DNA from 2 places in the Alteromonas sp. DYW1 genome. Region 2 is predicted to be linked to the other one. Evidence: predicted binding sites of a transcription regulator. Region 2 holds the regulator's gene; the other holds the start of a gene.

Region 1 (10,347 bases), 1.9 Mb from region 2:
CACCTGGAATTCCACTCCCCTCTCCAAAACTCTAGTCTGCCAGTTCTAAATGACCATCCCAGGTTGAGCCCGGGGCTTTCACATCTAGCTTAACAAACCGCCTGCGTGCGCTTTACGCCCAGTAATTCCGATTAACGCTTGCACCCTCCGTATTACCGCGGCTGCTGGCACGGAGTTAGCCGGTGCTTCTTCTGTTGCTAACGTCACAGCTAGCAGGTATTAACTACTAACCTTTCCTCACAACTGAAAGTGCTTTACAACCCGAAGGCCTTCTTCACACACGCGGCATGGCTGCATCAGGGTTTCCCCCATTGTGCAATATTCCCCACTGCTGCCTCCCGTAGGAGTCTGGACCGTGTCTCAGTTCCAGTGTGGCTGATCTTCCTCTCAGAACAGCTAGAGATCGTCGCCTTGGTGAGCCTTTACCTCACCAACTAGCTAATCTCACTTGGGCTTCTCTATAGGTGGGAGCCGAAGCCCCCTTTGGTCCGTAGACATTATGCGGTATTAGCCACCGTTTCCAGTGGTTATCCCCCTCCTAAAGGCAAATTCCCAAGCATTACTCACCCGTCCGCCACTCGTCAGCAACTAGCAAGCTAGTCCTGTTACCGTTCGACTTGCATGTGTTAGGCCTGCCGCCAGCGTTCAATCTGAGCCATGATCAAACTCTTCAATTGAATACTTGCGTCGTTTCTACGAATAGAAACTAAAAATAAATTGTCGTTGTGACACTCTTAACGAGTGCCCACACAGATTGTCTTGTTATAAATTGTTAAAGAACAAAGCAACTTTCGTTGCAGCTTAAGGCGCCTTAGTGACTCTCCTCAAGCGGGATGCGAATAATACGCTGTTTATTCGCTGTGTCAAGCATCTTTTTAAAAAAGTTAGCAAAGTTTTTTGCTTGCTTGTCACGGTTCGTTTCGTTTTGCTTTATAGCCCCCCGAAGCGAGGTGCGCATTCTACGTCGAAGAATTTGAACGTCAACTGTTTTTTTGGCTTTTTTGTCGGTTAAGCAGGATTTTGCGCATTAACGCTTATTTTTTACACTTTATTCCGTTATCAGACAGCGTTAGATAGAATCTGATTTGCTTCTAAGCTGGAGTTCAGTAGACTAACTAGTGCTTTTTATCTACGTATACATAATAAAAAAAGGTAAAGCTATGAACGTTAAATTTTTTCACTGCGTGATAGTGGCAGTCGCCCTAGCAGTATTCACCTTCTTTACTGCTGATTATCTTATCACAGTTGCCTCAACTAACAGCGTATTAGCGGCCCTCGTCCTAGTCGCCGGTCTTCTCACTCCTTCCATCGCCCAACTCTTTAGTAGAAAAGCGACATCTTTCACAGCGGATTCTGCAGAAACTACTGCCGATGTTACTACATTATATGTAGGCAACCTGCCGTACCGCGCTAATGAAGATGCTGTCAAAGAGTATTTTCAAGCTCATGCAACTGTACAATCTGTTCGGTTAATGAAAGATAAGCGCACTGGAAAGCGCAAAGGGTACGGTTTTGTTGAAGTGATTTCTAATGATGTAAGCAAAGCCATCAATAAGTTAAATGATTCGGTATTCCAAGACCGAACACTGAAAGTCCGTTATGCCAAAGATAAAGTAGCCCATTAAGGCCACTGCTAAATGATGTGCACGAAAAAGGCTGGTCATAACCAGCCTTTTCTTTTATTGATTACTCACTGCAGCTGAGTCCGACTTTGGTAAGGCCTCAAGTAATTGTTGATTGAAGGTGTGAAAGCGGTTTATCGCCTGCACCAAATCAGGTACTTGGACATCTTTCATTTCATTAATGATGCCATTGATCATCGTGTTGTAGTCTTCAGGGCCCTGCAGCTTTTGCTGCGCCTTATCTAACACGTTTAGCATTTTATCAATATATTGCGCCACAGGCTTAGTGGATTTTTCTTTCTCAGAATCTACCCCACTATTGTCCTTATAATGCTGTACATAGTCATAAGCTTGCACCACTTGCGTCTGTTCAATCCGATTTAGCTGCAGTGCGAAACCAACCAACTCCTGCTTATCATAGCCTAATTCAAGCGCCTGATTAAAAGCGGTTTCAATATCTCCGCGATAAAATGTATCGGCTAAGTCATTGGCATTGGTAACGAGATCAGCAATAGAGGCAAGCTCATTTTCATTTAGCTCCCCTTTGATTTGAATACTGTAACCAGAAAACTCTAGGGTTTTCGCTTGCAAGGATTCGCTAAAAGATTGAACGCTGCCAGAAGATTGTTGCTCAGACGCCTGCTGTTCTGCTGCATTTGTTTGACTGGCGGCCTCTGTTTGCGCATCGTTCACCGAACGTGTAAATGACGTTTCATTTAGATAGGCTACACTTTGCAAATCGCGGAACGTCAAGGTGACTTCATCACCTTCTTTGGTGCGGATCACAAGACTACCATTGTTTTCCTGGCTTGCAGTTAACTGAGTTAAAGAGGATACAGTTTCAGCTGACGCATCATCAGGTCGCATCAATTGTTGTTCAAGTTCAGCAATACGTTGGGCAATCAGTTGACGGCTACTATTGATGCCTTGATCAATTTCATCGTTCATTAATCCACCGATATCCTGCTCAGCCATCTTAATGCCTTTGGCTACACCCGAGCGTGCTTGTTCGAACAAACTGGCTAACTTGGCTTCATCAGCACCACTGCGTGCCGCGCCTTTGATAACACCTCCAACAAAGCGCATCACATTCTCAGCGACTTTCTCAAAGTCGAACATCGAAGCCGGTTTATCTTTATCAAAGGTTGTTGCTTGCGCCGCCTTTTCGTCGTTAACCACAACATTTTGCTGCATTGACCCGCTGTATATCTTCAAACCAACGGTCGTTTGTGAGCTCAATACACTGATTGACACGCCGGTGCTATTTGCTACCTGCGCGGCTTGAAAATTTGCCGCCTGCTTTAAACCCTCGGCCTGAAGCTGCTTATTCAGTGCGTCACGTGGTTTTGCCGATTGCGGCTGTTCGCTATGAAAAGCCTTTATTTCGCCAAAGTTCATTTTCGATACCTCTCTATCCTCGACTTCTTATCGGCGGGTCTAAAATATAGTTTAGTGTTTTTTTAAACTACTGCGCACTACCACGTAAAACGTTACAATATGGCTTTTGAATAATCAGTTATATTGTAATGCACATTGACCCAAGCACCTATGAACAACAACTTGCAGATAAAATTGCAGATTTACGCGGTGCCTTCGCCGAGTTTGCATTGCCAGAGCTAGAGATTTTTCGCTCTCCTCCCCAGCACTATCGAATGCGGGCTGAATTTCGTGTTTGGCATGATGGCGACGACCTATACCACATCATGTTTGATCAGCAGAGCAAGCAAAAATACCGCGTCGATAGTTTTCTTCCCGCATGTGAATTGATTAATCACGCGATGGAACTGCTGATCAACTATCTCAAGCCTGTCGATAGTTTACGCAGAAAGCTGTTTCAAATTGACTATCTCTCATCCCTGTCTGGTGAACTGGTGATTAGTTTGCTTTATCACAAACCACTAGATGATGAATGGCATGCAGCAGCGACTCAACTGCGCGAAGCGCTTGGTGAGTTAGGTAAAGTTAGCATCATTGGCCGGGCGCGTAAGCAAAAGGAGATTATCGGTGATGACTTTGTTATTGAAAAGCTTACCATTAATAATCAGTCGTATACCTTCAAACACATAGAGAATAGCTTTACGCAACCTAATGCTGAAGTCAATTGCCATATGATTGAGTGGGCAAAAAAACATTGTGCTGACGTCGAAGGTGATTTGGTTGAATTTTATTGCGGCGCGGGTAATTTCAGCCTGCCCTTGGCCGAACATTTTAACCACGTAGTTGGTACCGAAATAGCTAAACCGTCGGTTGAGGCTGCGCAATTTAATATCCAAAAAAATGCACTTAACAACGTTCAGATTGTACGTTTATCAGCTGAGGAGTTTACTCAGGCTATGCGCGGTGAGCAACAGTTCAAGCGCTTAGGCGATATCGATCTCAGCGTCTTCACTTTTAATACTGTACTGGTTGATCCGCCACGCAGTGGGCTAGATAATGAGACGTTGGCGCTGGTACAAGGGTTTGATCGTGTGATTTATATTTCCTGTAACCCAATGACACTTAAAGCCAATTTGCAGGAACTTCGCAAATCCCACGAAGTAGAGGCTTTTGCTGTTTTTGACCAGTTCCCTTACACCCCCCACCTAGAATGTGGCATGGTTCTTCGAAAACGCTAAACAGCCTAGCTGGTTTTAGCTCTCGCGCCATTCTGGATAAAGCGCAATTGTTGTTTGACCCTTTCGCCGATTGCAACTCGCAACGTAGGGTCAGACTCTAACGCTTCTGCGCCGGCACTAAAGACTAGCTTCACCATAGCTTCAGCTTGCAGATATGCCAACGAATGCTCTATGTTCTGAACCTCAATTATATAGTCGGTTAATTCTTCAATAAAATGCTGGATCTCGCGCTGCACCGCGGTCCGGTATGCTGCTGACGTCCCTGTATGTTCGCGCAACAATAGTCGAAATACATTGGTATTGGCGCTAATAAACTCTAGAAATGTATTCACCGACGTATCAATAACGCCACCACCTGACTCGATCCGGCGCCGTGCTTGACGCATTAATTGACGTAATGCCAGACCCGCTTCATCAACCAGTGTCAGACCTAAATCATCAATATCCTTAAAATGGCGGTAAAAGCTCGTCGGCGCGATACCTGCCGCGCGCGCCACTTCGCGCAAACTGATCGCAGACAGGCTCCTATTTTCATCTAACAGACTAAACGCAGCATTCACAATATTTTGGCGAGTCTTTAATTTTTGTTCTTGTCTGCTCAAGGCTTTCTTCGCGATTTTTGGTGTTAATAATCGATTATTGTTACCTATATTGAGCAATGTTCCAAGCGAGCATTATTTGAATCGGTTGCACAATTCTAAAATTGACGTAAAATCAGCGAACAGTTGTACGCCGAAAATTTTATCATGAAAAAACCACCTCTTATCCCGTTAAACATTGCTGTATTTATCATCACTGGAGCTATCGCCTTTCTTGTCGCGCCACTCTGGGCTTACTTTGTTGGCTTCAATGCCGCAGAAATCGTCACCACTGTCATTCTATTTTTCTTTACCGGGATTTCGATTACGGCTGGTTATCATCGCCTCTGGTCACATAAGACCTATCAAGCTCACCCTATAGTACGATGGATTCTGGCTGTTGGTGGCGCGATGGCTGTGCAAAACAGTATTTTACATTGGTCTTCAGACCATCGTGTTCATCATCGCCACGTTGATGACAACGACAAGGATCCATATTCTGCTAAACGCGGTTTCTGGTACTCACACATGGGGTGGATGTTACGCGAGTATCAAGCACATCGTTACGATAACTATGAGAATTGCCGTGATCTACAAAAAGATCCTATTGTGATGTGGCAACACAAACATTATCTGGCGATAGTGTTTGTTGCGAATTTTGGTATCACGGGATTCTTAGGTTGGTTAAATGGGTCGATTTTTGGCATGATCATTTTGGCCGGCGTGTTTAGATTGGTTGCGGTACATCACGTGACTTTTTTCATCAATTCATTAGCACACATTTGGGGTAAACAACCTTACACCGATGGGAATACTGCCCGAGACAATGGCATCGTAGCCCTATTTACCTTTGGTGAGGGTTATCATAATTATCACCACATTTTCGAGTACGATTATCGGAATGGGATCCGATGGTGGCAATACGATCCAACAAAGTGGCTCATTCGTGGGCTATCCTTCATTGGCTTAACATGGGATTTGCGCAGAACGCCAGAAGAGCGTATCGAAAAGGCAAAAGCAAAAATGCAACTACAATATGCTCAACGCAAGGTGGCACAGTTGCCAAATGCGGAAGAGATGCTGTCGCTGATCGAGCGTGAGTATAACGTGTTAATTGAAAAAATGGGTGAGTACTACGCGACTAAGAAGCGCTTAGTCGCAATTAAAAAGCGTCATTTACAACGCTCGTTAGACGGTTTAGAGCTTATGTACAAATACAAGGAACTGAAACAAACATTGGCGATCCAGAAAGAAAAATGGCTCACCATTCATCGTTTACAATATATGCAAATGGCATAACTCAACCTAGCTGGACGACTGTAGTTTATCTAAAGGCTTGCTGATTCATTACGCAAGCCTTTTTCTTATGTGCAAAGTCAACTAGACTATCTGCAAACAATTAACATGTTGATGATCATGGGAAAAAGCAAAAAAACTGAGTCTCAAACTAGTTCTTACCAATTTGATGCCGTGGTCATTGGCACTGGTCCTGGTGGTGAAGGTGTTGCTATGCAGTTGGCCAAGGCTGGGAAAAAAGTCGCCGTCGTCGAGCGCTATGAATCAGTAGGCGGCGGTTGTACGCATTGGGGCACCATCCCGTCAAAGTCATTGCGCCATTCCGTAAGCCGCTTGGTAGAATACAACAGCACGCCACTTTTCAACGAAAACACGATTCAAACATTGACGTTTAGCGACATTATGCAGCACGCCAGTGGTGTTATCCGTAAGCAATCACAATTGCGTTCATCATTTTATAGTCGCAATCGCGTTACTTTGATCCACGGTGAAGCTAGTTTTATTGACGCACATACTATCGAAGTTAGAAAACCCGATGGGTCCATTGATAAAGTAACCACTAACCAAGTCGCCATAGCTACAGGCTCTCGTCCATATACGCCAGACGATATCGATTTCACTCATCCGAGGGTTTACCATTCAGACAGCATACTGTCGATGAAGCATGATCCCAAGACCATCATAATCTACGGTGCGGGAGTCATTGGGTCTGAGTATGCCTCGATATTTCGGGGCATGGGAGTTAAAGTTGATTTGGTTAATATGCGTGAACGTTTACTCTCTTTTCTTGATGCTGAAGTATCAGATTCTCTCAGCTATCACCTATGGAATAACGGCGTTGTTATCCGCCATAATGAAGCCTATGAGTCAGTCGAAACTCACGACGATTGTGTGATCCTGAACCTACAATCCGGTAAGCGTATGAAAGCGGATTGTTTATTGTTCGCGAATGGACGTACCGGCAATACCGACATGCTTAAGCTTGAAAATGTTGGCTTAAAATCTGACTCACGTGGGCAATTAGCGGTCAACGAACATTACCAAACTGACATAGAAAACATCTATGCCGTTGGCGATGTTATTGGTTATCCGAGCCTGGCATCCGCCGCTTATAATCAAGGGCGTTTCGCGGCCGAAGCCATGCTCGATGGTGCCAGTCATGCAAGCCTAGTGGAAGACATTCCAACCGGTATTTATACGATCCCAGAAATCAGCTCTGTGGGTAAAACCGAGCAAGAGCTTACCGCGATGAAAGTTCCCTATGAAGTAGGCCGGGCACAGTTCAAACACTTGGCAAGAGCGCAGATCGCGTCAACCTTAGTGGGCAGCCTTAAAATTCTGTTCCACCGCGAAACCAAGCAAGTGCTCGGTATACATTGCTTTGGTGAACGTGCATCAGAAATTGTGCATATCGGACAAGCGATTATGCAGCAAGAAGGTAAAGGAAATAGTATTGATTATTTCGTTAATAATACCTTTAACTACCCTACGATGGCAGAAGCCTATCGTGTCGCAGCATTGAATGGACTAAATCGGGTATTCTAATCACGCTTAAACACACGAGATAAATAGTCGCAAAACTTTGTATGCGAACGGCCTGCAATAAGCGGTGCTGAAAGTTGCTATTGGGTAATAGTGGGGTATAAAAAAACCAGCGATTGCTGGTTTTTTATCGTTTAATTATTCGACGCGTCGAGCCTTTTGGCGTAGGTTGCATCACGGTGTGCAACGACTTCGATTAGACGCAGTTCTGGATAGAATGAAACAGTTGCCATCGCATTTTCTGAACTATCTTGGGCAGCCATCACAATAGACTGCTGTGCTTCAGCAAACGCGACATTATTGTTAATCTTCGCAGCCATACACTGGCTATTAATTTCAAAAGTCTTTGCATCCATACAATCAAACGCCTTAGCATTGTCGGCGTTTGCATGCGCACCCACGGCAGCTAAAGCCAACGTGATTACTGCTAAATATTTACGCATAACTCCTCCATATCGCCATTGTTTTTTATGCCCAGAGACCATTTCGTAGGGGCATTCCAATTAGCGTATTGAAGAGTATAGCAAAAAAAGCCCGCTGATTTCAATTGCGAATCACACCAATATGACAGAATTATGACAATAAAGTCACATTTTGATGACAGCGGTTATTCTTTCTCCGCAAGAAATGCCATCAATTGATCAAAGGGCATGGGCTTAGCATAGAGGTAACCTTGAGCTTCATCACAACCTAGCTTCAGCATGTAACTTGCTTGCTCTCGCTTCTCAACGCCCTCAGCAATAGTTGCAAGGCCAAGTTTATTACCTAAGGTTACAATCGTTTCGGCAATAAAGGCATTACCACCCGGCTGGATATCACTGACGAAAGAGCGATCCACTTTCAAGCGATCCAGTGGTAACTGTTGCAAATAACTCATGGAAGAAAATCCAGTCCCAAAATCATCAATGGCAATCGCAACGCCGTACTCTTTTAGCGAGCGTAATGCATCAATAACGATTTGAGGTTCGTCCATGACCACACTTTCGGTAATTTCCAGCTCTAATAATTTTGGATCAATACCGTTTTTCTCGATTGCATCTTTAACTTTTTGAACAAAAAATCGATCCCTAAACTGAGGAATTGAAATATTTACTGCAACGCGCAGGTGAGCATACCCTTTTTCACACAATTCCTTGATACGAGCACAAGAAGCCTCAAGTACCCATTGACCGATATCGACAATCAATCCCGAGTATTCCGCTAATGGCACAAACACTGCTGGCGATATATATTTCCCATCACCATCTGGCCAGCGCAACAAGCCTTCCATTCCCACGACTTTTTCACTGACTAGGTCCACCTGTGGCTGAAACCAAAGTTCTAATTTGTGCTCGCCAAAATCCGCCCGGAGACGACGGATCATATTCAATCGCCAGGTAGTTTTCTCTTCGATTTCTGGGGCAAAGTACTCGTAATTATCGGTTAAATTTTTCTTCGCTCGGTTTAATGCGATATTGGATTGTTTCAATAACGTATTACCACGATTCCGTTCACCCGTTAAACGTGTCAAACCGATAGTAACATTCAATGGTAAAGTGTGATCGCCGGCGATGAACGAGGTCTGAAATGCTTCATTGATACGCTCGGGATTGACCACCTCTTCATCACCGATGAGGCCAAATACATCAGCACCAATACGGCCTTTTTTTATATCTTCGTCAAAGCACTGTTGCAAACGGTCGGAGACAGCACTAAGTACTTGGTTCCCCACTTCCTGACCTAATCCATCGTTGATATCAGAAAAGTGATTAATATCGATTAATGCAACATTCACCATATTATGGGACCGGATTTGATGCGGCCTATCCAACATATTGATAAACTCGTTGCGGTTAGGTAAGCGCGTTAACCAGTCTCTAAACGCTGCATTACGCAGTTGATGGAACAAGTTCACATTTTCATAGCCAACCGACACACTAGACAAAAATATCTCTAATAACTGTCTGTCTAGCTCGCTTAACTCTTTCCGCATATTCACGTAAACAGCAGCCTCAAAGCCAGAACTATTAATGTAAAGCACAGAAAAATCTGTTTCAAAGACATGCTTTTGGAATTTCAAACAACGATTGACGTGCTCGACAATGATAGGCTCATGCAATTGTTCAATTCGTTCATTGATATAAGTTGCAAAATCCCCCGCTGCGCCTAACACATATACGCCGTCATCATCTTCCTTATCTAGCACTGATCCAGCACGAGCGCAGACAACCCCTTCGGCCTCAAGCCCGATCATCGAGCTGATTTGGGTCACGATACCTTCACAAAACCCTTTGACCGAATGCTCTTCCAACAAATGGGCTGCTGACTGAATGATTTTTTGCAAACCAATCCGACTTTGATTAATCGTACGCAGCTGTTGATAGGAACGGATTGAGGCGATGACGGCGGTCATCAACTTACCGCGAGTTAACTCTGTTTTGGTTTTATAATCATTAATATCATAGGTTTTAATGACTTCTTCTTCTGGTGCATAACCTGGTTGACCGGTGCGTAAAATAATCCGTGGTTCAACCAGCCCCATTTGCTCGCGCATGTGTTTAACAACGTTGAGACCGGCGTCGTCGGTCTCCATCACAACATCCAACAAAATGATTGCTATTTCGCGCTCATATTCACCCAATATTTCAATGGCTTGCTGGCCAGTATAGGCATGTAAAAAGTTGAGTTTACGATCACTGACAATTAAGTCTGACA
Region 2 (10,347 bases):
GCTCGCCGCGGTAGTCGGCCTCAGTCAGTTTGTGACGCTGGATCATGGTACCCATTGCCCCATCCAAAATCAGGATCCTTTGTCGCGCAAGGTCATGTAATTCTTTAGTTTTACTCATTAATACATCTCAGTCTGCGGCACTACGCGAATTATACACTCGCATTTAATTCATCTAAGTTATAAGGCGTTGTCTGATAAACAAAGTAATTTAGCCAGTTGGTAAACAGTAAATTTCCGTGACTCCGCCAGCGTACCATTGGCGGTTGCCGTGCGTCATCATTAGGAAAATAATTGACTGGCATTTTGGGTGCAAGGCCAGCGGCAATATCCCGCTGATATTCTTGTAAAAGCGTATCCGCGTCATATTCTGGATGCCCAGTGACAAACACCATACGTTTGTCTTCAGATGCTACTAAATAGGCACCGGTCTGGGCTGACCGTGCGATAACTTGTAAACCAGGCACAGCGTCATAAGTGGCCTCGTCGATAATGCCATAACGGCTGTGCGGAGCATAAAACACCGGATCAAAACCACGCACCAGCTCATTCGTCGGCACTAGCACTTGGTGTTCATATACGCCACACAGTTTTTCATCACGTAAAGCTCGGTGTTGCCCATAGAAATGATACATTGCAGCATGTGCGGCCCAGCACAAATATAAGGTCGACTGCACGTGACGCTTAGCCCACGCCATAATTTGTGTAATGTGCGGCCAATACTTTACGTCTTGATAGTCTAAATGTGCCAGCGGTGCGCCGGTAATGATCAGGCCATCATAGCGTTTGTGTGCGATTTCACTGAAGGCATGATAAAACGCATTCATGTGTTGCTCAGGCGTATGCTTGGATACTTGCTCATCAATCCGGATCAAATCCACATTAATTTGCAAAGGCGTATTAGATAGTAACCTCAGCAGTTGAACTTCCGTTTCAATTTTATTTGGCATTAGATTCAGAATACCTACCTCAAGCGGCCGAATGTCCTGCTGCGCTGCGCGCTCGGCGTCCATACAGAAAATATTCTCTTGCGAAAGAACATCTTGTGCAGGCAATTCACTGGGTATTCTGATTGGCATTGATCTCATTCTCACTGTTACGCTGACGCAACAGTTTGCCGGATCTAGCTAGATTGTCAACTTATTTACGTCTAGACGTCTAAACGTTCAGATGTTTTATCTGTGATCGTTATCAACCGCCATCAACAGTTCAATCTCGGCTCGAGGGATTCCGCATGCGTCGATGATATCGTCAATATCAGCGCCAGAAGCAATCAACCGGCGGGCTTGTTGATACAGTTTTACTTCTGGATCTTTTAACTCTAAATCGTTCACTTGATTGTTGAGCAATACAATTTCTTGTTGCAGCTTTTGTGCGGTATTGGCATTGACTGCCGCCTTATCATACAGCTCGTCGATCAATTGCTGCTGCTTGCGTTGACTTTGCTTGGCTTGTTGCTGAATGTGGTTCATTTGCAACATCAGTTGCTGTTCTAACTGCTCTTGTCGAGCGCTAACACGGTCACGCTGCTGGCGTAGGGAACGCGTAAACCAAAACACCAAAAAAACAAGTGCAATCAAATTAAGAATAGTAAGTGCAGCGATTAGATCTAGCATGCAGAATAAGGTGAGCCTAGGTTATAGCTATCGATAAACGAAGTGCGACAAACAGGCGTTTGCCGCAGGTATTTGGCGCTCGTTTTACAGACTGGAAATTTCGTCCCATTCTTCATCAGACAGCAGTTTATTCAAGTCAACCAAAATCAGTAATTCGCCATCGCGATTACTAACGCCCTGAATAAACTTAGCACTTTCTTCAGTACCCACATTCGGTGCACTATCGATCTCAGAAGAACGCAAATAAACAACTTCTGCCACACTATCAACCAAGATACCGACCACTTGTTCGTCAGATTCAATAATGACAATGCGCGTGTTGTCTGTAATATCCGTTGGTGGCAAGCCGAAGCGTGCGCGCGTGTCGATGACCGTCACAACATTACCGCGCAAGTTAATGATCCCGAGCACATAATCAGGAGCACCTGGCACCGGTGCAATTTCTGTATGGCGAAGGACTTCTTGCACTTGCATTACGTTAATGCCGTAGGTTTCTTCACCTAAGCGATAGGTGACCCATTGCAAAACCTCATCGTTGTTATCTACGACCGTATTACTATTCGTACTTTTTTCACTCATCCTTCATGCTCCTGACACTGACGGTGATTATTTCTGATGACTATTCAAGCCAGCGTTCAATAAATCAGTTAACTGTGATACATCAATTAAAGCACACATCCGCTCTTTCACCATACCCGCTAACCAAGGGCGCTTACCGTCGGATTCTCGCCACTTCACATCTTGCTTTTCCAATTCGATAGTATTGATTAAGGCGTTACTCGACAATCCCCATTCACTATCTGCAAGCATAATGATGTATTTGTAGTGTAGCTTGTCTTCTTCAATTTGTGCGTATTTTTCCGGCATTACCCATTTTGCCGCATCAACTACATTTATTTTTTCATCGCGATGCAGCATAACGCCCATAAACCAATCTGGCTTACCAAACAACGGTCCGATCTTATCAATCTGATGAATGCCTCCAAGATCGATTAACGGAACCGCCATGGTTAATCCTGCGACATCAAAAAATAACGCTTGGAAACGTTTATCTAAACGCTCTTTCAGCGCTTGATGAGACGCTTTCTCATTGTTTATATTAGCTATTTCGGCTGCATTTTGCGCTTCTTTAGTCGCAACAATGATTTCCTCAGCCTCAGGGGCTTCAGTCGCAACCTGTTCAGGTGCGTTAACCATGCTGACTTGCGGTTCCTCTTGTGGCGCAGGATCGGTTATTACCGGTGTGACTGTGGCTTGCTCTAACAATTTTGCTACGCGTTGCGTGGCTTCGACAGGATCAGCCAAATCGACGAGCAAGCCGTCTAAATATTCTTGCATGATCTCTTCTTTAGCGAAGCTCTTTCCTTTACTCATGGTCTATTACGACTCTAACTCTAATAATAATTTGGTATATGCGTATGCCCCCCGCGAACGCGGTGCATACAAGGACAGCGGTGTTTGGGCCTGACTTGCTTCGCGAAAGCGAGTGTCTACCGGTATCGTACTTTTCCAAGTATTTTCGCCATACTCTTGCTTCAGAGTATTATGCGCCTCTAAAGCGGCGTTTACCCGCTTGTCAAACATGGTCGGCACGATTAACGCATCAAAGGTCTTACGCAGTGACTGGCTCATAATTTCGAGTGTATGCATCATTCGGTCTAAACCTTTGAGGGCCAAAAATTCAGTCTGTACGGGAACCAATATTCGATCGCACGCTGCCAACGCATTAACCATCAATACTCCAAGCACGGGTGGACAATCAATCAAGACATAATCAAACTCAGATTCAACCGCCTGCAGTGCACGCGTCAGTACTAACCCCATGCCAGTTTTCGCGCCCAATTTACGATCCAGTGTTGCCAGATTCATCGTCGCAGGCAAAACAAACAAGGTGTCTAACTTAGTGGGACACAAGCAATCAAGTACTAGCTCTTTGTCTAATGGTCCATCATGAACAAAGATGTCATAAGTACTTTTGGTTAACTCTTCAGAATCAATACCAAAATAATAACTTAACGATGCATGTGGATCAGTATCGATCAACAATACTCGCTGTTTGCGTTCAGCCAAAATACCGCCTAACGTTACAGTGGTTGTCGTTTTACCGACACCGCCTTTCTGGTTGGCTATGGTCCAGATTTTCATGGTTAGCCTTTGACTTCTGTCATAACATCTGTGGCCATCCGCTCAATCGGTAAGCTACGCTCTGAAATATTCGCTACGGTAACCGCTTGCGGCATGCCATAAACCACGCAACTGGCTTCGTCCTGCGCCCAAATCGTCGCGCCTAATGCTTTGATCTCTTGACTACCCAACTTTCCATCTGCGCCCATACCGGTGAGAATTAAACCCAAAATGTCGCCCCCGAACACTTGACCGCACGCCTTGAAGGTTAAGTCAACGCTGGGTTTATAGGTTAAATTTTCTCCTGGAACCGAATCGACGATTTTGACCCGAGCAGCACCACTTGTACCTTCGACTAACATTTGCTTACCACCTGGCGCTAGATACGCATGCCCAGGCTTAAGTACATCGCCATTTTGAGCTTCAGATACGCTAATGTTGCACAAGCTATTTAAGCGCTGCGCAAACGCCGTTGTGAACGTTCCTGGCATATGTTGAACCAATAGGATTGGCACAGGGAATGTCGCTGGTAGCGGCTGCAGCACTTTCTGCAAGGCAACGGGTCCACCCGTTGAAGAGCCTATCGCCAAGAGTTTATAGCGCTTGTTTTTACTGCGGTAGACCGGTGGAGATGAAGTTGCAGGGCCACTTAATACTGAGGATGACTTAAAGAATTTTTGTGTCGCCGGCGTACGGCCCGGCGAACTGAGTGGCGGCGCAGATATACCGCGCGCTCGCATTGGCCGACTGGCGATAGCGCGCACTTTGGAACGCAACACCATGGTCGCCTCACGACGGTCGCGAGCGATATCTTCAAAATTCTTCGGAAGGAAATCAAGCGCACCGGCCTCTAACGCTTGGATAGTCGCCTCAGCGCCATCTTGCGTAATAGAGGAAAACATCAAAATCGGCACCGGTGAGGTCTGCATAATTTTACGCACTGCCGTAATGCCATCCATTACCGGCATTTCAACATCCATAGTAATTACGTCCGGTGCAAAGGTCGCTAGTTTGTTTAAAGCATCTTGACCATTGTTCGCTTCAGCAACAACTTCGAGTGCTGGATCCTGATTAAGGATTTCCCGCACCCGGCGTCGATAAAACGACGAATCATCGACCACCAACACCTTGAGTGTCATTACTATTTAGTTTCCTGTCATTCATTGCTTGGCCAGTAAGCCAAACAGCGATTTCACCGTCTATTTATTCAAAGCCTTGCGCGCATACCGCTTAAGCAGCCCAGGAATATCAAGGATCAATGCGATACCACCATCTGAGGTTATGGTAGCGCCAGCCATTCCAGGTGTGCCCTGTAATAGCGCATCAAGCGGTTTTATGACGACTTCTTCTTGACCAATCAAAGCATCAACCACAAAGCCCATTTGCTGTGTACCGATTTGGACAACGACCACATGGCCTTTATCCTTTTCTACTTGTCGATTACCACGACGTAACCATTCACCGAGATAGAACAAGGGTATCGCTTTGGAACGCACGATCATGGTTAGCTGACCATCAACGGTATTCGTCTTAGAGATATCCATATTGATGATCTCGTTAACCGCACCAAGTGGTAACGCAAAAGTTTGCTCGCCAACAATAATCATCAATGTTGGCAATATCGCGAGAGTTAACGGTACCTTAATTTCTAAGCGTGTGCCGCGACCAAGCTGAGAATCAATATTTACACTACCATTGAGTTGGTTGATCTTGGTTTTAACCACATCCATACCAACACCACGGCCTGAAATGTCACTGATTTCAGTTTTGGTCGAGAACCCTGGCGCAAAAATCAGATTAAAAGCTTCGACATCAGACATTCGAGCGGCAGCATCTGCATCGAGCACGCCACGATTAATCGCAATCTCTTTCAATTTATCGGGATCCATTCCCTTACCATCGTCATCAATGGTCAGCAAAATATGATCGCCCTCTTGGGATGCAGAGAGTTTAACTGTACCCATACGAGGCTTACCGGCGGCTTGGCGGTCATCCGGCATTTCGATACCGTGGTCAACCGAGTTACGCACCAAATGCACTAACGGATCGGCCAACGCTTCAACCAGATTTTTGTCTAAATCCGTTTCTTCACCTTCCAGCTCGAGGGTAATTTCTTTTTTCAGACTCCGTGCTAAGTCCCTGACAACGCGAGGGAAGCGACCAAAGACCTTTTTGATTGGCTGCATGCGGGTTTTCATTACCGCACCTTGCAAATCCCCGGTTACCACGTCGAGGTTAGCAATCGCTTTGCTCATGCTCTCGTCGTTAACGTTAATCCCCAAGCTTAACAGGCGGTTACGCACAAGTACTAACTCTCCAACCATATTCATGATTTGGTCGAGTCTCTTGGTATCAACACGTACAGTGGTCTCAGCAGGTGGCGCCGCTGCGGCCGCTTTTTTATCATCTTTCTTCGCAGCCGGTTTTGCCGGAGCCTTCGCTGCCGGCGCTTCTTTAGCTGCGGCAGCAGGCTTAGCCGCTGGTGCAGCTTTTTTGGCTTCGTCGCCAGCAGAGGATGACTTCGCTGGCGGTGCCTGAGTCGCTGCTGTAGGTTTATCTTCTTTTACTGGTTCTTGCGGCTTAGCTGGCTCTGCCTTCGCTCCCGGACCTTGGCCTTGTCCATGCAGCTGATCCAACAAAGATTCAAACTCATCATCAGTGATTTCATCACTACTAGCGTCTGCTGTTGGACTTGTATTGGCTTTCTCTGCAGGTGCCTCAGCTGTTTTGCTACCCGCTTCAAACTTACCTTTACCATGCAACTGGTCGAGTAACGCTTCAAACTCGTCATCACTGATATCATCATCACCAGAAGTACTCGATGACGATTCTGCCGCAGGTGTTGCTTCTGCTTTGGGTTTTGGCGCACTAGGTGCTCCACCACCATGCAGTTCATCTAACAGCGCTTCAAATTCATCCTCAGTGATTTCGTCGATGCTACCGCCTTCATCTGCACTGGACGCAACCGGCTCATTGCTTTCCGCTGGCGAATCTTCCACAGCGAACTCTATTTCCTCAGCACTATCGGATGCTGGTTCTGCTGCGCTGGCATCGCCATCGAAAATGTTTTCATCAGGAGATTCAGGATGGCTGAGTTTATGTAATAGATCGATAAGTTCGGGTTCTGCTGGCTCAAGTGGTTCACGCGCTTTAACCTTGTCAAACATTTCCACAACCACATCTGTGGCGCGCAAAATGACATCCATTAAATCAGGCGTTAGCGTACGCTGCCCGTTACGCATTACGTCAAAAACGTTTTCCGCGCCGTGACAAATATCAACGAGTTCAGTGAGTGATAAGAACCCGGCACCACCTTTGACCGTATGATAACCGCGAAAAATCGCGTTCAGTAGATCTTTATCTTCAGGATTATTCTCTAAATCAACGAGCTGCTCCTGTAATTGTTCAAGTATCTCTCCAGCTTCCACTAGAAAGTCTTGCAATATTTCCTCGTCTACATCAAACGCCATTAATACGCTCTCCTAAAATCCCAAGCTCGATAACAGGTCATCGACATCATCTTGGCCACTTACCACGTCATCACGTTGGTCAGCATCGATAATTGGACCTTCCGCTTCCACGTTATCGGTCTTTTTCTCAGATTTTTGAGGACTTTGCTTCATTTCCGGGTCACCAAACATGGTTAACATGTTAACCAAACTGTCCTCGACCTCTTTTACCAACTCGATTACTCGCCGAATCACTTGCCCAGTTAAGTCTTGATAACCTTGAGCCATAAGCACTTCAGTCATCAGTGAAGTCAGCTTTGCTGAATCTGTTGAAGCATCTTCCAACAACTTGTCCAAGTCCGCACACAAAGTCTTAAACTCACCCAACTCAATTTGACGTGTCATGAGCTTTTTCCACTCTGGCAACACCGCGCTGATCCGCTCATTGAGTTTTTCTGCTAATGGCATGCTCGTTTCAACCGCATCCATTGTAGTATTAGCCGCTTTTTCGGTTTCTTCAATGACGTACAACAGACGTGACTGGGCGTCTGGGATCTCCTCGCTCGCTAAGCCTTTGATACGATCATCAATTTGGAAGCTATTGAGGGAGTCATGGAGTTGACGTGTTAATTTACCGACTTCAGCAAACAACTCGATAGACTCTTTCATAGAAGCAACTTCAAGAATCGCATTAGCCGACTCGTGATCGCCCTCCTCAAGATAGGTGACGAGCTGTTTCGCTTCTTCTAAAGAAATTGGAACTGTGGATTTATCAGGCATCCAGTGTCTCCTTTTGTTGAAAGACCGTCTGGATTAACCTAAGCGTTCGAAAATCTTTTCGAGCTTTTCTTTTAAGGTAGCAGCGGTAAATGGCTTAACCACATAGCCATTTACTCCGGCTTGTGCCGCAGCTACGATTTGTTCCTTTTTGGCTTCAGCAGTTACCATCAACACCGGCAAGTGCTTAAGACCATCATCTGAACGGATAGCGCGCAACAAATCAATACCCTGCATACCCGGCATATTCCAATCGGTAACAACAAAATCAAAGTCACCTTGTTGTAACATGGGTAACGCCGTGCTTCCATCGTCTGCTTCTTGAATATTCGTAAAGCCGAGATCTTTAAGCAGGTTCTTTATGATGCGTCTCATTGTTGAAAAATCATCAACAACAAGAATTTTCATATTTTTATCCAAAACAGCCTCCACTGAGGAACATTATCATTGTTATTGTTAAGCTTCAGTCATTCGCCAAGCTTGCATCCGCGCTTTCAGCTTTAGCATTGCTTGACTATGTATTTGACTCACTCGCGATTCACTGACTTCTAAAACCTCGCCAATTTCGCGTAAATTCAATTCTTCATCATAGTATAGCGAAAGGACAATTGCCTCTCGCTCTGGCAGTGTCGTAATTGCATGCGCCAAGGCTTTTTGAAATGCCCCTTGCATCAAATCTTCAAAGGGGGCGTCGGAGCCTTTGCTCTGTTCATCGCCGATGACATCTTCAGACACGCCTAAATCTTCGATTGCGACTAGCTTACCTGCGTTCACTTCATTTAGCATCTGGTGATACTGCGCCAGAGATACATTCAGTTTAGCGGCAATATCCACATCACGCGCGTCGCCACCAGTTTCTCTTTCGACTTGCGCTATCGCTTCCATAATAGTGCGACTGTTTTTATGCACTGAGCGCGGTGTCCAGTCGCCCTTGCGAATTTCGTCTAACATCGCACCACGAATTCGGATCCCTGCAAAAGTTTCAAAACTAGCGCCTTTGGATCCATCGAAATTTTTCGCAGCTTCCAACAAGCCAATCATGCCTGACTGGATCAAATCATCGACAATCACACTGGCTGGCAAGCGCGCCATGAGGTGGTGAGCAATACGCTTAACTAGCGGCGCGTGGCGCTCCACAATAGCGTTTAAATCGACACTCTGTTGATATGCTGCCACCTTACTACTCACCCGTTATCACCTACCGCCTTGCGAGTTAACAACTGCTCTAGGAAAAACTCCAAATGCCCGCCCGGTTGTTCGGGAATAGGCCAATGGCTTGCGGAACGCGCCAAATCACTGATTGCAAGGGCTGCTGGAGAAGCAGGAAACGCATCAACAATCGGTGTTTGTTTACGCACCGCTTTACGAATATTTTCATCAAACGGAACCGTTGCCACTAACTCTAGTGCAACATCCAGGAATCGCCCAGTGACTTTCGAAAGTTTATTAAATAATTCGCGCCCTTCACGATCACTACGAACCATATTGGCTACGACTTTAAACTTGAACACGCCGTGTTCACGGTTGAGGATTTTTATTAGTGCGTAGGCATCGGTGAGTGAGGTTGGTTCATCACATACCACGACTAGAATATCTTGTGCCGCGCGACTAAAACTCAGAACCATATCTGAAATGCCTGCAGCAGTATCGACAATTAAGACATCGATAGGGGTTTTCAATTCACTAAAGGCTCGGATCAGACCAGCATGTTGGGTCGGTGTTAATTCCGTCATGCTTTGTGAGCCGGATGTGGCTGGTGCAATTTTAATTCCGTGAGGTCCAGTCACAAGCACCTCGTCGAGCGTACATTCGCCAGATAAAACGTGCGACAAATTTTTGTCGACCCGCAAGCCTAACATCACGTCAACGTTAGCCAGCCCCAAGTCAGCATCCAAGACCAGCACCCGCTGCCCTTGCTTCGCCATTGCCACAGCAGTATTCAGTGTAATGTTAGTTTTACCAACACCCCCTTTCCCACCGGTGACCGCAATAACCTTAATTAAACGTGATTGTTTCATTCTTCTTAAGCCGCTAGCCTGATCTTCAATCATACTGCTTTTGCTGTATTTGCCGCTATATGGTTGCTAGTATGGTGCAACTTGTACTTTTTATAAAGCCTTGCTGCAAGAGAAATCAGATTTTTTCCACTTGCAGACGCAATATCTTCCGGTACTTTCTGACCATCCGTAACAAAGCTTAGCGGTAAGTTATAGTTTATAGCAACACTTAGCATTTCACCCAATGAATAGCATTCATCTAACTTTGTGAATATGCACCCTTGCAGTGGTACGTTTTTATACGCATTCACAACGCCTTGCAGGCTGGCATATTGGGCATTTGCTTGCGCAACCAAATAATAGTTAATTGGCATGTTAATCCCACGC

Evidence for each region. Region 2 encodes FliA, which starts transcription of late flagellar genes. Its sites were predicted from a motif close to CTAAAGNTNNNNNNNNNNNNGCCGATA; they were not measured.
Region 1: the regulator FliA is predicted to act here: its motif matches at 3,049-3,075, upstream of AC121Z_RS03045 (DUF5610 domain-containing protein).

The regions. Positions count from the first base shown of each region.
Region 1 is NZ_CM186038.1:661,978-672,324, reverse strand. Features, by position in the region: rRNA gene AC121Z_RS03055 (16S ribosomal RNA) at 1-677, opposite strand, end outside; gene AC121Z_RS03050 (RNA recognition motif domain-containing protein) at 1,161-1,625, shown strand; gene AC121Z_RS03045 (DUF5610 domain-containing protein) at 1,680-3,020, opposite strand; gene trmA (tRNA (uridine(54)-C5)-methyltransferase TrmA) at 3,149-4,237, shown strand; gene fabR (HTH-type transcriptional repressor FabR) at 4,243-4,839, opposite strand; gene AC121Z_RS03030 (acyl-CoA desaturase) at 4,984-6,114, shown strand; gene sthA (Si-specific NAD(P)(+) transhydrogenase) at 6,232-7,656, shown strand; gene AC121Z_RS03020 (pyridine nucleotide transhydrogenase) at 7,788-8,096, opposite strand; gene AC121Z_RS03015 (bifunctional diguanylate cyclase/phosphodiesterase) at 8,261-10,347, opposite strand, start outside.
Region 2 is NZ_CM186038.1:2,623,789-2,634,135, forward strand. Features, by position in the region: gene AC121Z_RS11755 (homocysteine S-methyltransferase family protein) at 1-118, opposite strand, end outside; gene metA (homoserine O-succinyltransferase MetA) at 150-1,076, opposite strand; gene AC121Z_RS11765 (DUF2802 domain-containing protein) at 1,173-1,613, opposite strand; gene AC121Z_RS11770 (chemotaxis protein CheW) at 1,698-2,192, opposite strand; gene AC121Z_RS11775 (chemotaxis protein CheW) at 2,220-2,987, opposite strand; gene AC121Z_RS11780 (ParA family protein) at 2,994-3,758, opposite strand; gene AC121Z_RS11785 (protein-glutamate methylesterase/protein-glutamine glutaminase) at 3,761-4,876, opposite strand; gene AC121Z_RS11790 (chemotaxis protein CheA) at 4,937-7,207, opposite strand; gene AC121Z_RS11795 (protein phosphatase CheZ) at 7,220-7,966, opposite strand; gene cheY (chemotaxis response regulator CheY) at 8,000-8,383, opposite strand; gene AC121Z_RS11805 (RNA polymerase sigma factor FliA) at 8,420-9,151, opposite strand; gene AC121Z_RS11810 (MinD/ParA family protein) at 9,148-10,014, opposite strand; gene flhF (flagellar biosynthesis GTPase FlhF) at 10,011-10,347, opposite strand, start outside.